DNA from 4 places in the Lysinibacillus zambalensis genome. Region 1 is predicted to be linked to each of the others. Evidence: riboswitches for the same ligand, from Rfam matches in the RefSeq annotation. Region 1 holds a riboswitch; each other region holds the start of a gene.

Region 1 (4,217 bases):
TACTGACAATTGCACGAATAAACGATACCCGTTGTTGCATACCACCTGACAGCTCATTAGGATATGCATTTACAAATGCTGCGAGCCCCACTTTATCTAACCATTCCTTCGCAACGTTAACATTAGGTTTTCCATGAAGCTCCTCGACCATCGTGACGTTTTCTAGGATCGTCCGCCACGGTAATAAACATGGCTGCTGAGGCATATAGCCAATCGTCCCTCTTTTTTTCTGGATATCTGTGCCGTTTAATAAAATAGCACCTTTATCTATAGAAGAAACACCACCAATTAATTGAAAAAGTGTACTTTTCCCACTGCCTGACGGACCGATAATCGCCACAAATTCCCCGTCCTTCACCTCAAAAGATAAACTACGGATAACTGGAAGGGAATCAAAGGATTTATCAATGTTTTGAATGCTTAGCATAGTTTCCTCTCCCCTTCACAACAAGTTTTTCTATTAATCGAATAGCACTAAATAATAATAAACTTAAAAATATGATAGCGAAAATCGCTACAAATACACGATCCGTTCGAAATGAAGACTGTGCCAATGTCATATAAACGCCAATCCCCATTTTCGCTCCTAACCATTCCGCGATAACAGCCCCCATGACGCTATAGGTAGCAGCAATCTTTATGCCTGAAAAAATCGCTGGATACGCATAAGGCCATTCTAACTTCCAAAAGGTTTGGGCTTTCGTAGCACCTATCATCTCAAAATAATGCTTTAGCTCAGGCGAAGTTTGACGAAAACCATCCATTGCCGAAATAACAAGAGGGAAAAAGCACACAAGACAAATAATAATGAGCTTTGGCAATAAACCGAAGCCAAACCAAATGATTAATAATGGTGCTAGGACAAGTACTGGGACATTTTGCGACATAATGAGAATAGGGTAAAATAGCTCCCTTATAAACGTAAAACGATGTAATAGCACCGCAACTGTGAGCCCACATAATATCCCGATAGCAAGTCCAAGAAGTGCTAATTGTATAGTAGCTAAAGCATGAGGCACAAACGTCTCATACGATTGAAAGCCCTCTTTCAAAATGGCACTTGGTGCAGGCAAAAGCCAATGTGGAATATCAGCAAAACGGACAATTAGTTCCCATATGAACAAGAGGAAGGCGATAAAAATTATCGTCCTTCCTTGTTTAACAGCCTGCTTCATTACTTATATTTCTCCGTTAGCGTATCCATTGTAATACCGGATGGCTGATATAAAATTTTCACTTGCGTAATGACATTGATTGCGCCAAGCTCGATCATCTTGGCATTCATTTTTTCAATAATTTGCAGCAAAGTCGTAAGCTCGCCTTCCATTGTCGTTTCTAATGGATGAACTTCATATTTCACCCCTGAAGCATCGATAACTGCAATTGCTGCATCGACAAACGGGATCACATCTTCATATGTTTCAGTTTTCGGGATAATTTGTACACTTATTAAAGAGTTTGCCATATTACTTTGTCTCCTTTTTCGGTAAAAAGTCGTTTGTAAATGCTTGTTTTGCGTTAAATTCGCCCTCTAAAACTTTGTTGTCGGCCATCCATTTCGCGTAGTTTTCCCAGACAGCTAATTTTTGCTCGCCCCATTGTGCAGCATCGTCTTGATACTTATCTGCTAACCATTCCTGACTTTTATGCACAAGGTTCTTATCTAAATCAGGTACCGCTTCTAGTAAACTATCAGCTGCCTCATTAGGGTGTTTTATTGCATATTCATAGCCCTTTGCTGCAGCAGCGACAAATGCTTTTACCGTCTCAGGATTATCCTGAATCATTTTTTCATTTGTAGCAAGTACAGGTGTGTAATAGTCTAACTGCTCACTATAATCTGTTAAATAAAGCATGTTCAGCTTTTCGCCACGAAGTTCTGCTTCAATACCTGTCCATGCATAATAAATCCACGCAAAATCAATATCTTTTTTCATCATTGTGAAGAAATCTAAATCACCTGCATTGACGATATCTAACTTATTAACATCTGCATCTTCTGTTTGCATTAGTGATTGTAGTACAGCCTTTTCAAGCGGTGCACCCCAGCCACCGTATGTTTTCCCTTCAAAATCCTTTGGTGACGTAATGCCTTTTGATGCGGTAGATGCGAAGCCAGAAGTATTATGCTGTATAATCGCTGCAATCGATACTAAAGGTACATCCTGCACACGAGCCTGTGTAATTCCTTCCTGATAGCTTACGCCAAACTGAGCCTTTCCTGATGCTACAAGCTGATCAGCACCCGTTTCACCAGGTAATAAAATATCAACATCTAAGCCTTGTTCCTTAAAGTAGCCAAGTTTTTCAGCTACATATAAACCTGTATGATTTGTGTTCGGTGTCCAATCAAGAACTACCGATACTTTTGTTAATCCTTTAGCATCCTTTTTAGTTTCTTTTTCGCTACAGCCCACTAAAGTTAATAGTGCAGCTATTAGGACCAATAACCATTTTTTCATGCTGAATCCTCCAAGTTAGTAGTGTGAAAGTGTTCATGAATGAATGTCTTTACCAGAAGAAACCGTTCACGGTCTGTTTACACGTAAGGTATGTGCATGCAACAAAAGTCTGAAAACATAAAAAACGCCTAGGATTCCTCCCAGACGTTGTACAATCAGTATCAAAAACTTTCTTTTTTTGAATAGATGTTCCCTACGCTGGTACGAGCCAAATCAGGTTCAAAGGGTCAGCGTCTATCGGACACAATCTCAGCTGGCAACTACCAGCCCCCCTACATTCTTTCGATATGAACTTTTCGAGATTATTATAACCATATCTATCCGTAAATGACAAGGGTCTGTTTATCGATAGCGCTGAATTATTATTTAAACAGCCTCATTTGTAAAACGTTCCTTCAAGAAAGCAAAGTAAAATTCACCACTGTAACGGAGGCATCATGCTTTTAAAGTAATTTATAACTAAAAATACAAAAAATTCTTTCATTATATTGACAATGGAAACAAATTACAATAAAATTTGATTGATTAATCAATCATTTATTATGAAAGGAGTATCAACATGAATTCGATACTTACTAATGATGAAAAAAAGAAAAGAAAAAGATCTACAATTTTAGACGCCGCTATTAAATTATATAGTGAAAATGGTTTTGCAGAGACCAAAGTGGCCGATATTGCTAAGGAAGCAGGAGTTAGTTTTGGCTCCGTATTTACGTATTTTGATTCAAAAGAAGTACTTTATGAAGCAGCTATTTTAGAGCCATTGGAAAAAATCAAACCATATTTTATTGAGATACAAGAACACTTTAAAGGTGAGCCTCTTGAAATAATTAAGGAAATGATAGATTGTCATGTGCAACTTTTTGCAACGAGAAGTGAATACTTACGTTTAATTCAACAGGTTCTTGCAAGACCTGAACGATTTCCAAAGCTTTTTAAAGAACTAGATGATTTTGTAAAATCATTTCTAGACTGTATTTATCCGGTTATTGAAGCAGGTCAACGGCTTGGTTACTTTTATGAAGAAGCACCTTCATTAATTGCTGAGTCATACTTATCCATCTTAAACGGAATGCGTTTAACGTTTATTGATGAGTATACAAACACGGTGTGGAAGGATATAACGAGACAAGCTCTAAGATTATTTGGACCTATTTCTAATTTATAAACATTCTCTATCCTTCAGCCGTACCTATAAAATTAGGAAACTCAAATAACAGGGCGGAATCTATAGACATATTTTGTTCCCTATGAAAAATAGTTTGCATGATTTTCTTTTTGGCTCCCCTACCTATGTAGGACTCAAACTGGAAAACATAAAAGAGTCAATGAGACCACCACTTCCATTAGGAATTCTATCGGAAAAAACTATTACTTAAAGTTCGAGGAGTGATTATATGAAATTGAGAGATATCCATCCCAACATCAAACTTCGCCTAGCCATGCAATTTCTAGGCGGCCTTATTTCTATGGCTGTTATCCCTTTTCTCGCTATTTATTTTACTCAAAATATCGGCGCTACTAAAACGGCTTTTATTCTTATAATTATTGTCATTAGTGGGGTCATTGGAGGGTTTATTGGAGGGCATGTTTCTGATAAAATCGGACGAAAAAAATAATGATTTATTCTGAAATTGGTCTATTGCTTTCGTATCTGTTTATAGCACTTTGTAATTCTCCTTGGTTTAACCTTCCTTATATTTCTGCAGCATTCTTCATCATCAATATGTTTTGTGGAGGCATGTTTCAGCCAGC
Region 2 (4,217 bases), on a different contig from region 1:
GCTGTAAATCGTCACGTTTCATGAATGATCACCTCACAGGAATCCTTATACTGTTGATAAGCAAAATGATTTGTTGGACCATGGCCATTCCCAATAGATAAATCATGAGTTATTGCTAATTGAATAAATTTTTTAGCTTCCTCAATTGCCATTTCTATAGGTAGCCCAAGACCAAGAAAAGCAGTTAATGCAGCGGAAAATGTACAGCCTGTACCATGCGTGTTTTTTGTTGCAATACGAGTAGATTGCATAGAAAATGATCGACCATCTTGAAAAAATACATAATCAGTAGCATAACATTTATCCTCTAAATGACCGCCCTTCATAACGACGCATTGAACGCCTGTCTGTAATAAGATCTGGGCTACTTCGTTAATATCTGCTATAGAATTAATTTTTCTTCCGGAAAGGGTTTCGGCCTCAGGAATGTTTGGCGTTACAATTGTTGCTAAAGGTAGCAAATAATTTCGTAATGCCTCAATTGCTTCTTGCTGTAATAAACTCTCGCCACCTTTTGCGATCATAACAGGATCTACAATAAGTGGAATATTTACTTCGGCTAAAATATGTGCAATTGATTGGATGATTTCGGAGGAAAACAACATTCCTGTTTTAATAGCACTAATTGAAAAATCCTCGATTAGCGCTTTCAGTTGTTTTTCAACAAAACTCACTTCAATTGGTAAAACATCCGATACACCCAAAGTATTCTGGGCCGTTAAAGCTGTAATGACAGACGTTCCGAATACTTTTAATTCCTGGAATGTTTTTAAATCAGCTTGTATACCTGCACCGCCGCCACTATCTGAACCGGCAATTGTCGTTACAATATGCATTATTCTTCACCTTCCTTTGAAAGGCGATGTAGTTCATTCAATACAGCAATTTGAAAATCGCCAATGAATCGAGTAGAAGAAGCGGCTTTTTCTGCTAATTTTTTATAAAGCGATAATGTTTCTAGTAATTGGTCAAACGGTTGAGCTCCTGCGGTGAAGGAGGCACAACATAGTGCACTCAATAAGCAACCAGTTCCAGTAACTTCTGTCATTTGCGAATTTCCACCCGTAACCCATTGCTGATGTTTGCCATCAGTAATAAAATCCTTTTCACCGGTCACAATAACAATACAATTGTAAAGTTGGGCTATTTTCTGTGCCTCTAGTTCTATAGAAATTGAACCACTACCACTATCTACTCCTTTTTGTTGCCAGTCTACATTGGCAATTGCTGCAAGTTCTCCGATATTACATCGAATTGCCGCAAATTTAATTTCCTCCAAAAATTGCTGTACTGTTTGTTTCCGGTAAGTCGTTGCACCTGCTGCAACAGGATCTAAAACAACCGGAATGCCAAGAACATTTGCTTTTTTTCCTGCAAGTAACATGGATTCTTTCATTCGCTCATTAAGGGTCCCGATATTGATCAATAAGCCTGAGGCGATTGTGACCATTTCTTCAACTTCATGACCGTCATCAGCCATGACTGGTGAAGCGCCTATTGCTAATAAGCCATTTGCTTGGAAATTAGCAACAACATAATTCGTCATGCAATGAATAAGTGGATTTTGTTTACGAATCGTTTGGAATATCAATTTAAGTCCTCCTCGTTGGATGGACGTAAGCGTGCAAAAAAGGCTCTTTTCGTGCAAAAAACACGTAAAAGAGCCTTTCATCAGTAAGTCGATGTGAATTGCTCCCTACGTCAGTATTAACTAACAGGTTCAAAGGGTCAGGTTTTACCTTCTCAACTCTAAATGAGTCCCCCTGCAATTATGCTTTTAGTTGACCAAAATGTACCATATTATTCATTCGCGTTCAATAGGGAGTTTTTTATTTTCATTCAGCAATTCTGTGCGAAAGCGACGATTACGTCAAGTTGGAATGGATAGAAGTAATACGTGACTGATGCCATATAGCGGGGCATGATAGTTGTCACGACTTTAATGAATTAGAGTGAATTCCATTGAAAATGATAAAAATTGAGTTTTATAATGGGCATAACAAAAGGGGGCAATTGCCATGAAACGAGAAGATTTAATCGCACCAGAATGGTATAACATTTCAGAGGAAATTGAAAAGTATGCACAGGATCCTACCAAAAATGCATTATTAATTTATAGCGAAGACGAGGAAATTCAGTACGTATCATATACAACTTTACTTGAAAAGGCGAATCAGGCAGCACATGTATTTACCTCCCAAGGTTTAAAAAAAGGCGATGTTATTTTAGTCATGGTACCGAGATCAGTGGAAGCATATATCGTATATATTGCAGCTTTGAAGGTAGGGTTAACGATTATTCCTAGTTCAGAAATGCTGAGAACTAAAGATATTGAATATCGAATCAATCATGCCGATGCAAAAGGAGTTGTTGCATTTGAGCCTTATATTGAACAATTTGATAATGTGGGAAATTTACAAGCAATAAAGCAATTTGTCATTGGTCATGCACATGAGCCTTGGCAGCCGTTGCTTGAAAAAATGCAAGGCCAACCAACATCTTATATAAGCTCTACTCCAACTAAGAGTACAGACATTGCATTTTTAGCATATACAAGTGGTACAACAGGCAATCCAAAGGCAGTGGTACATACACATAGCTGGGGTTACGCACACTTGCGAACTACTGCGCCAAATTGGTTAGGTGTTCAAGAGGGTGACATTGTTTGGGCAACAGCAGCTCCAGGCTGGCAAAAGTGGATTTGGAGTCCGTTCCTCGCTACTTTAGGAAGTGGTGCAACAGCATTTGTATACAAAGGTCACTTTGATGCGGCAACTTACTTTGCACTGATTGAAAAATTCAATATTAATATTTTATGTTGCACACCAACCGAATATCGATTTATGGCGAGTCTAGAAAATTTACAAGATTTTAATGTAAGTACAATACATCAGGCTGTGTCAGCAGGTGAACCTTTAAATAGTGAAGTGATAAAAGTATTTTCCGAAGTTTATAATTTACAAGTACGAGATGGCTATGGACAAACAGAGAATACATTACTTGTTGGTACAATGGTAGGGATGGAGTCTAGAATGGGATCAATGGGCAAACCTACTCCGGGTAATACTGTTGAAATTATAAATGATATTGGAAATCCTGTTGCGGTTGGGGAAGTTGGAGATATTGCTGTACACTGCGAAACACCCGCGTTATTTAAAAAATATTTAAACGATCCAGAGCGAACAAATTTACAATTTAGAGGCGATTGGTATATTACCGGAGATCGTGCATACAAAGATAATGACGGTTATTTTTGGTTTGAAGGACGTGGGGATGATGTCATTATTTCTTCTGGGTATACGATTGGTCCATTTGAGGTAGAAGATGCGTTGTTAAAGCATCCGGCTGTGAAAGAAACTGCCGTTGTTGCAAGTCCAGATAAGATTCGTGGAAATATCGTGAAGGCGTTTGTTGTGCTCTGTGAAGGAGAAGTTGGTAATGAAACACTTATAAAAAAACTGCAAAGCCATGTAAAAACTTTAACAGCCCCATATAAATATCCTCGTGCAATTGAATTTGTTACTGAGCTGCCAAAGACTTCATCAGGCAAAATTCGTCGTGTCGAATTACGAGAGCAAGAAAAAATCCATTCTATCACTCATCATTAATTTCCTAGGAAATAATGTCGAAAATCAAAGTTCCTGCTTTTTTATGAACTTTGATTTTTTTTATAATATTAGGTAATGTATTATAGGTTGAATAAGTTAAAGCTTTTGCAAAGTGTTGGAGATCAACTTCGTGTTAAGGCGATAAGCCATATTATTGCAATAAGTATGAAACAAATTAGGATATTCATGAGGAGGCAGAAAAATATGAATGGTAAAAGGTGGGCTGCTTTAATAATTGCAGGTGTGCTTTTAGTATTTTCATTAGGAATGAACACTATTTTTGCAATATTTAAATCAGATTTCTTTAGCAGTTTTGATAGCTTGGTTGCTGGAGACGACTTGACGGTATTAGAAGAGGTAAAAGAAAGCGGCAATATGGATAAACGTATTGCATACTTAAAGGTTGATGGTACGATTCAAGATGTTGGATCAAGCACATTATGGCAACCAATTTCTTATGATCATCAATTTTTCTTAAATCAATTAGATAATATTTTATATGATGAGACTGTGGAAGGTATCGTCTTAAGTGTTAATACACCAGGTGGCGGTGTCAAGGAATCAGCAGAAATATATAAAAAGCTGTTGAAAATTAAAGAAGAGCGACAA
Region 3 (4,217 bases), on a different contig from region 1:
GCGATTCTATCCTTCTGAAGAACAACGTAAAACATTAGAAGTTTATAAAAACTTAGGCCCTGATTATTTGGGTAAATACAATGAGCTGTTTTTAGAATTTAAAATGAGTATTCGATAAACTTAAGCTGTTCTCACATTACGTTGAGAATAGCTTTTTTGTTTATCTGGAAGAGAATCCCAAGGGAAGACTGGTGCAGAAACTTGTTTTAATAATTAGAATCCCCATAAATAAGTCTCTTATTTCAGACTTATAGTCAATAGTAAACGTACAAGCCTTGTGGTAGACTGTAATATATTTGAATAAAGAAAGGGGTATTCGATGACCCAGCAGAAGTCTAATAAGGCGGCTTTATATATTTTAATGTTTAATATGTTTATCGCAATGGGGAGTATCGGAATTATTATTCCTGTCATGCCTGAGTATTTACAACTATTTGGTGCTGCAGGACAAGTACTTGGCATGTTGATTGCAACGTTCGCCTTAGCACAATTTGTTTTTTCTCCAATTGCTGGGAATCTTTCCGATCAATACGGTCGTAAAAATCTCATTATTTTCGGTCTTATAGTTACAGGCCTTGCACAAATTGGTTTCGGGCTATCTACAGATGTGTGGATGCTCTTCTTGGCACGCTTTTTAGGTGGCCTTGGATCTGCATTTGTCGCACCTCCTATAATGGCATTTGTGGCTGACGTCACAACGTACGAGGAACGCGGAAAAGGTATGGGGATGATAGGGGCAGCAATGTCCTTTGGTTTTATGATCGGACCAGGTATCGGTGGATTCCTCTCAAAAGTTAGTTTACACTTTCCATTTTATACTGCTGGATTTGCAGCTATCTTAGCAGCTATTTTATCGTTCTTTTTATTACCTGCTACAAAACCGAACACAGCGAAAAAAGCGCAGAAGCAGGATAATCTTGTAAAGCAGATGGCCCGTTCAGTCCAAATGCCTTATTTTGTCATGCTAATTATCATGCTTGTATTCTCTTTCGGAATTGCTAACTTCCAAACAACATTATCATTATTTGTTACAGAAAAGTTTAATTATACACCTACTGATATCGCCATTATATTAGTAATGGGCGGCGCTTTTGGTGTTGTTGTACAGATGTTTGTTATTACACCGCTGTTTAATCGCTTCGGCGAAATGAAAGTAGTGTTAGTCAATTTATTTATTGCAGCCGTTTCGATTTTCTTAATATTATTCGCATCCGGGTTTGCACTTATTTTAATTGTAGCGACAATCTTCTCTACAGCTACGACATTGATTCGCCCAGCTGTCAACACACTGATTTCAAAGCTTGCTGAAAATGAACAAGGCTATGCAGCTGGTCTGAATAATGCGTATATGAGTCTTGGTAATATGATTGGTCCAGCTTTAGCAGGTATGTTATTCGATTGGAATATGAACAGTCCTTATATTTTCGGGTCTATTATTTTAATGGCTTGCTTCTTCCTTGCCCTTATTTGGACAATGAAAAAAGCACCACACCTTATGCACCCTGATTCAAATTAGTCTGAAAAGTTATTGACTATTTTTAGTAGTGTGCTACATTATTAGGAGAAAAACTAACAATTAAATGTTTACCACTAGGGGAGTCTTTAAAAGGCTGAGACGTATATTGTCATATACGGACCCTTTGAACCTGATCTAGTTCACACTAGCGGAGGGAAGTGGCGACACTTGCTTTTTGCTATTTTAAATGCAAGGCCGCTTCCTAATGCTTTTAGGGAGCGGCTTTTTTCTAGTTAATTAGCGATTCACAAAATACTAAATAGGAGTGGAAATTATGTCAATTCGAAAATTAACAATCATGGCCTTATTAGTAGCAATTGCCGTAGCAGGTTCTACCTTCGTTTCAATACCAACAGGCATTGCGCGTGCCTACCCTGTACAGCATGCCATTAATGTAATTGGCGCGATCATTCTTGGACCAGTGCCAACTGTTATGGTCGCCTTTATCACAGCCATTATTCGTATTTTAACAGGCACAGGCTCATTATTAGCTATACCCGGCAGTGTTATTGGTGCTTTATGTGCAGCTCTTGCCTATAAATACAGCGGCAAACAATGGCTCGCAGGTATCGGTGAAATGTTTGGAACAGGTATAATTGCCTCACTCATTGCCGCACCTTACGCACATTTATTAATGGGGACATCTGTAGCTTCTTTATTTTTTATGCCAGCCTTTTTAACTTCAAGTACTATTGGTGCTGTATTAGGCATTGTCATTGCTAGCAATTTACGTAAAACTGTATTTGTAACTAACCTTAATACTCTTTTATAATTCATAAATCCTTTTTGAAGGGATGAGTGATTTATCGGAATATTTTTGAAAATACAGTATATCTGACCGCACTAATAGTTTGCAGGAATTCTATATTCCCTATTTTAACCACCTACTTTGTAAATGTCATCCAACTATTGATGATAGCCTTGGAATGACAAAAAACGATGGCTCATTGCTATAAAGCGTTGAACCATCGTTTTTTAATTGCTAATGTCGATTTTTCATGCCCTTTAATAGCTGGGCAACATTTGTGTCCTCTGCCTGTATTGGTTTTTCCTCTACACGCTGATCTTTTTTCTTCGGTCTTGTTAGGAAACCCCAACCAAAGCGTCTAATGGTAATATCAATGAAGAATAGTAGCATCCCTGCTAATAAAAGCCATGTTGCGATATTTTGGCGTTCCGCTCCTTTTTTAGTAAATTCACGGAATACTTCGCTCGGTTCTTTCAAAACAGAGCCGCCTGTTTGCTTTGTTAATTCTTTGACTAGCTTATCGTTCACTGGACGTAATTCATATTCAGCACTATAAGGTACACTTAAACCAGCCTGGTAAATAGCTTGCTCTTCATCGGCAATGCGGAAAAAGATGAGTCCTGGTTCTGCTTGCACGACTGCTCGAACTTGTGATGCCGAAATTGCCTCAAGCTGTGTTTCAAGTTCCTCACCCGCTTCATTGACAGCAACAATATCTAAAAATGCCGCTTCATTTGTTGGGTCAGTAATGACAAAGGAGCCGTCCGATTCTAGACGTACATCGTAGGCAACATCGTTATAGCTTGGTAGCATTTTAGAAATAAGCGTTTGCCAAAATGCACCCCAATTTTGCCACCTTGCCCAGTCTCCCGTCCATTTTCCTGTCGAATCAGACGTAAAGGCATAAGTTTTGCCAAGGCCATATTGCCATTCTGCAAGTACGGGATCTTCCTTCTCACTTTTTGCAATAATAGTGGCCCCCTGCTTTGCTGTCGTACCTATATAAGCATTCATTTTAGGTACCCCATTTGCAAATAACGTATTCCAGCCAGAGGCATTAAATATAGTTGGGTAGAATGGATTATCTTCAATATAGGTGCGTGAAATCATGGCAGTTTCACGAGATAAAATAGAAGGAATCGTCTGCTCATCAACAACATCGTAAAAACGCCCACTCCCCATCTCACTGAGTGCTTCAAGTAAGTTAGCATCTGCATCTTGACCAATTGCAACTGTTGAAAGAGTCGTGCCATTTTCTTTTCCATGTGCAATTAAGTCTTCATAGTTGCCCGACTGTGACTGTCCATCCGTTAATAAAATAATATGCTTACGCTGTAGTTTTAAATCTGCTAGATTTTCATAAGCTTTAGCAAGTGAACCATATATTTCAGTACCCCCGCCTGGCGTTACAGATAAAATCGTATCTACAGCTTCTTCCTTATTGCCAAGTGGCCCTGTCTCGATAATTTCCCAAGGTCGGTCATCAAAGGCAATAAACCCGAGCGTATCCTCATCTCGTAGCATTTCAACTGAACGAGCAGCAGCCTCCTTAGCAAGCTCTAGCTTTGCTCCAGACATACTTCCAGAACGGTCAAGTACGATTGCCAACCCTAATGATGGTAATTGCTCCTTACCTTTAATCTCCATTTCAACAGGTAGTAAAGTTTCGATTGGTGTTTTAAAATAACCGCCTAAGCCAAAGCTATTTTCGCCACCAACCATTGTAAAACCGACGCCAAAATTTTTCACTGCTTGCTCAATGACATTCATTTTTGCCTCACCGACTAAATGTCCTGGCACATTATCAAAAATGATTGCATTGTATTGTAAATAACTAGAAAGCTCATTTGGTAAACTTTTAGTATCTACAACATCGTAGGAAATGGATTGATTGCCAAGTGCCGCTGCAATTGGTGATGGTGTTTCATAACCATTAACAATTAGTAAATGTGG
Region 4 (4,217 bases), on a different contig from region 1:
GACACTTGGGGTAGCAATAGCACTACATATTCGATTCCATTATTTTGATATTATCTATCCAAGTGTATTTATCTGGTCCTATATAGGGGTTGTATTACATAATGGTTTTGATGAGCTACTTGTGTCAACGGCAGCCTTGTTTTTATGTGGAGTGCTACTTGTCGGTATATTATTTATTAAAAAAAATCCTGCCTACCAAAAATAAATTGGTAGCAGGATTTTAGCTTTTTTATTGTTCATCAAGTGAAGTTAAAATAATTGGTTTGTCTTTTGTAACGATAATTGAATGCTCGATTTGAGCAACTAATGATTTGTCTGGCGTAACGAATGTCCAGCCATCACCAGACTCCACAATATGCTCTGCTTTCGCTGAGATAAACGGCTCAACTGCAAGAACCATGCCTTCTTTCATAATTGTAGAATCCCATGCATCATAATAGTTCAAAATATGGTTTGGCTCATCATGTAAAGAACGACCTAAACCATGTCCCGTTAGGTTCATAATCACTGTTAAATCATTAGCATATGCTTCACGCTCAACAGCTTTTCCGATTTGGTTTAATTTTGATCCAGCTTTTACTTTTGTCATCGCACGATCAAAAGCACTTTTGGCTACGCGACACAACTTTTCTTTATCCTCATAGCCTTCACCAACTACAAATGAAATGCCTGTATCAGCAAAATAGCCGTTTAATGAACCAGATACATCTATATTGACGATATCTCCCTCTTTAATCACACGTTCACCTGGAATACCATGTGCGACTTCCTCATTAACACTAATACATGTGTATCCTGGGAAATCATATTCCCCTTTAGGTCCAGAAACTGCTCCGGCCTCAGCAAACATACGACCTGCAATTTCATCTAGTTCTAGTGTTGTTACACCTGGCTTTGTAGCAGCCTTCATTGCTTCACGAATTTCAGCACAAATACGGCCGATTTTTTTAAAGGCTTCAATCTCTTCTTGCGTTTTTACAATCATTTTTAACGTCCCTTTCATCTAATATCTACTATTTAATATAACATAACTTTCTATGCTTAAAACGCTAAACGCTTTAAATATTATATGCCATCATAAATTATAAAGTGCCGAAAACAGGCTTATCTCCATAACGTGAGATTGATTTCCGTTCCGGCTGGGCCCTTTATTGTTGCTGTCGCTACGCTTTCGCACAGATAAAACATTTGCTGACGTTTCGCTTAACTCTTCTTTTTTATTTTCCGCTAACCGAATCTTTAACTAAAGCCACTTCTAACTACGCTCACCCTTTTTTCCTAAAGGCTGAATCTAACTATTTCACAGTTCAAGCATTAGAAAAGACAAAAAGCACCTTTATTCAGATGCTTTTTAAAAAGATTCAGTGGTTTACTGTTATTCAACTGACAATAGGTGCTTAAACATGACTGACTTTGAGTTCTCTTAGAATTAAAAGAACACCAATTCCATAAACAATAGACATCGCTAAAGGTACTAGAGTGAAAGCTTGACCAACAAAGAAGCCACCTAAAATTAGAGCAGAAAGACAGATTCCTAAAGTAACAAATAAATAAGCTTTGCTTTTATAAATCCATATGTAAGGCAGAAAATGAGAGCCTGCTAGTAAGCCAATTGTGAAGGGCAGGTATTCAGGTATTTTCATATACACAATTATAAATACAGGTATATAAAAAGCTTGAGGAGCTGCTACTATCCCACTTAAAGTACCTAAAGGGTTGTCAATAGAGAGTAAATTAACCCCCAGAATTTTACTAATGACCATCCCAATAGGAAAAATGACACCTAAGCCAAATATCCAAATCAAACGTACAGCTTCTATTGGGAAAACTAAGGGCATTAGGGTGAAAATTAAAAAGACAACGGCGCCAGAAAGCAAAATGGGGTAACCTTTTTTTGCTTCAAATATAATTTCTTTTTGTAAATTTTCAAGTGTTTTATTCATTAACGCACTCCCTTTCGTAAAATCGGCAAAAGATTTATATAATATACCATCCTTCAACTATTTTTACCATTGATTATTCAACATAGTAATTTTCGGAATAATTGAAAGCTATGTAGAAATTGCTTAGGAAGGGCAATTTAATTACTGCACAGTTTCTTGATTTAATCTGTCTTTATGTTTTAATAGCAACAATCTTTAACAGTCTAAAAATAAAACCCTTCACTCATGTGAAGGGCATAATAATTATGATTTTCGTTGCATTAATTGAGGTGCTGCTGTAAATAACAGAACACCGACAATCGCTGTTAAAATCGTTGCTGGTAGCATATATGTTCCATTATAGATGATTGAATAAACCCATGCATTTTGATCGCCAGCATACTCTGCGAAAAATACAGCGCCCCCAATGGTATGTGCTGCATAACGTAAAAAGCCCGCTAATACCGTTCCTAAAATAATATAAAGAGCCATTTTCTTTTTGTTTAAATCTTTTGCAGCCTCAAGCACTGGTCCACGTACAACGGCCGCTAAGCCAACTACCGTAAAGGCAACACCATAATCAAGTGTTCCTTGAAGCCAATGTATAATATAGGCGCCAAACATTGTTTGCATAATACCAATAAGTAAACCCGTTACCATGCCTGGAATAAGACCCCAGCGAAATGCTATTAACATTATTGGCACCATTACGAGACTAACAGAGCCTCCTTGTGCCCATACTTTAAAGGAAACCTGATCGAGCACAAGGCCAATCGCTGCGAATATCGCAATTTCCACAAGCATTAATAGTTTTTTATTGTCCATAATTATTCTCTCCTTTGTTCCGATGTAGGATACAAGAGCAGGAATAGAAATCAGTTGGCAAATATGTCCCTATCTAGCATCAATAAAGATAAAAAAAACGATGCCAGGACAGAGCCTCACATCGTAAAAGTGTCGGTTTCTATCCACATCCCTACGCAAGCGTTAACTTACAGGTTCAAAGAGTTAAGGCATTACGTGCCCAGTCTCAGCTGACATCATCAGCTCCCCTTGTGGTCGTTACATCTTAATTTAGTTTAACAACCTCATTGTACGCAAACACTGTAACGATTACAACCTCTTCCACATTAATTTTTTTGAAACTTTACTGTTTTTCATGCGTAAATATTTAAAAAGGAGGTACAACTATGGAGAACAAAAAAATTTTATCTGCCTTTAGTTATCTAAGTATCTTTTTTGCACCCTTTATTGTGCCATTAGTCGTTTACTTTGTTTCAAAAGATAACGATGTAAAGAGTCATTCTCTTCGAGCACTAATATCACATTTAATCCCAGTTGCATTTGGAATAATATTTTTTGCAGTCTTTATTTTCTCAACTTTATCATTCAACACTTTTGAACCAGATTCAGGTAGTAGTTCTTTTCTTATCATTTGGTTAGTTTCATTTGTGATTTACATTCTTGTTTCAATCGGAATTGTCATTTGGAATATTATTCAAGCAGTTCGCGTTATCCGATAAGTTTCATTTCAACCTTGAACAGAGAGTACTAAAAGGAGCTGTTATTTTTTGAAAGTATCTAAAGTTGTCAAAACCGCCGTAAAATTAGCACCAATCGTTATTCCAATTGTTAAAAAAGTAATCGCTGCAAAAAAAGGAACAAATCCTACCGTAACTAAAAAGTAATAAAAAGGCGTATTTCCACACATCGGAAATACGCCTCTTTTTTATTTCACTTCAAAATATGTTTGACTATGTCCGTTCATTGTTTTTTCAACATGCAACACTGCAGGCATTGTAGCTTTTAACTCTGCAACGTGTGAAATGACGCCAATCATGCGTCCAGAATCTTGTAAATCAATAAGAGTATCAATCGCCTTATTTAATGCCTCTTCATCAAGAGAACCAAAGCCCTCATCAATAAACATTGTTTCAATACGGATATTACCTTGAAAGCTTTGAATGACATCTGCCATCCCAAGAGCAAGACTTAAAGAAGCATTAAACTTTTCTCCCCCTGATAATGTTTTTACATCACGTAATTGGTCTGTATAGGCATCATACACATCTAGCCCAAGTCCACTTTGCTTAGCATGCTTTTCTAAACGATCTGAACGTCGTAGCTCAAATTGACCGTTGGATAAATGATAAAGCCGGACATTTGCTGCCTCTGTAATTTTATCTAAATAATTGATTTGAATATAACGCTCAAAGGACAGCTTTTTCGCATTTTGCCCATTTAACATTGCATAAAGTTCTTTTACTCGTCCCGCTTCTTTTTCAAGTAAGCGTA

The links. Region 1 has a riboswitch for thiamine pyrophosphate ahead of ABNX05_RS01255 (ABC transporter substrate-binding protein). Riboswitches for the same ligand answer to the same signal wherever they lie in the genome.
Region 2: it holds a riboswitch for thiamine pyrophosphate, as region 1 does, so the genes downstream of both, thiM (hydroxyethylthiazole kinase) here and ABNX05_RS01255 (ABC transporter substrate-binding protein) in region 1, are expected to answer to the same signal.
Region 3: it holds a riboswitch for thiamine pyrophosphate, as region 1 does, so the genes downstream of both, thiW (energy coupling factor transporter S component ThiW) here and ABNX05_RS01255 (ABC transporter substrate-binding protein) in region 1, are expected to answer to the same signal.
Region 4: it holds a riboswitch for thiamine pyrophosphate, as region 1 does, so the genes downstream of both, thiT (energy-coupled thiamine transporter ThiT) here and ABNX05_RS01255 (ABC transporter substrate-binding protein) in region 1, are expected to answer to the same signal.

Annotation. Positions count from the first base shown of each region.
Region 1 is NZ_JBEGDG010000001.1:265,818-270,034, forward strand. It holds gene ABNX05_RS01240 (ABC transporter ATP-binding protein) at 1-427, opposite strand, end outside; gene ABNX05_RS01245 (ABC transporter permease) at 405-1,175, opposite strand; gene ABNX05_RS01250 (thiamine-binding protein) at 1,175-1,465, opposite strand; gene ABNX05_RS01255 (ABC transporter substrate-binding protein) at 1,467-2,462, opposite strand; TPP riboswitch at 2,636-2,746, opposite strand; gene ABNX05_RS01260 (TetR/AcrR family transcriptional regulator) at 3,022-3,630, shown strand; gene ABNX05_RS01265 (hypothetical protein) at 3,860-4,081, shown strand; gene ABNX05_RS01270 (MFS transporter) at 4,081-4,217, shown strand, end outside.
Region 2 is NZ_JBEGDG010000004.1:126,606-130,822, forward strand. It holds gene thiE (thiamine phosphate synthase) at 1-22, opposite strand, end outside; gene thiD (bifunctional hydroxymethylpyrimidine kinase/phosphomethylpyrimidine kinase) at 12-836, opposite strand; gene thiM (hydroxyethylthiazole kinase) at 836-1,591, opposite strand; TPP riboswitch at 1,677-1,775, opposite strand; gene mbcS (acyl-CoA synthetase MbcS) at 2,019-3,608, shown strand; gene sppA (signal peptide peptidase SppA) at 3,813-4,217, shown strand, end outside.
Region 3 is NZ_JBEGDG010000003.1:180,288-184,504, forward strand. It holds gene ABNX05_RS06555 (ABC transporter substrate-binding protein) at 1-118, shown strand, start outside; gene ABNX05_RS06560 (MFS transporter) at 320-1,516, shown strand; TPP riboswitch at 1,583-1,690, shown strand; gene thiW (energy coupling factor transporter S component ThiW) at 1,791-2,288, shown strand; gene ABNX05_RS06570 (VWA domain-containing protein) at 2,499-4,217, opposite strand, start outside.
Region 4 is NZ_JBEGDG010000016.1:72,576-76,792, reverse strand. It holds gene ABNX05_RS18620 (TspO-related membrane protein) at 1-205, shown strand, start outside; gene map (type I methionyl aminopeptidase) at 230-985, opposite strand; gene ABNX05_RS18610 (DUF7010 family protein) at 1,398-1,943, opposite strand; gene thiT (energy-coupled thiamine transporter ThiT) at 2,187-2,747, opposite strand; TPP riboswitch at 2,879-2,986, opposite strand; gene ABNX05_RS18600 (magnetosome magnetite crystal formation protein family) at 3,113-3,445, shown strand; gene ABNX05_RS26565 (hypothetical protein) at 3,494-3,610, shown strand; gene ABNX05_RS18595 (AAA family ATPase) at 3,652-4,217, opposite strand, start outside.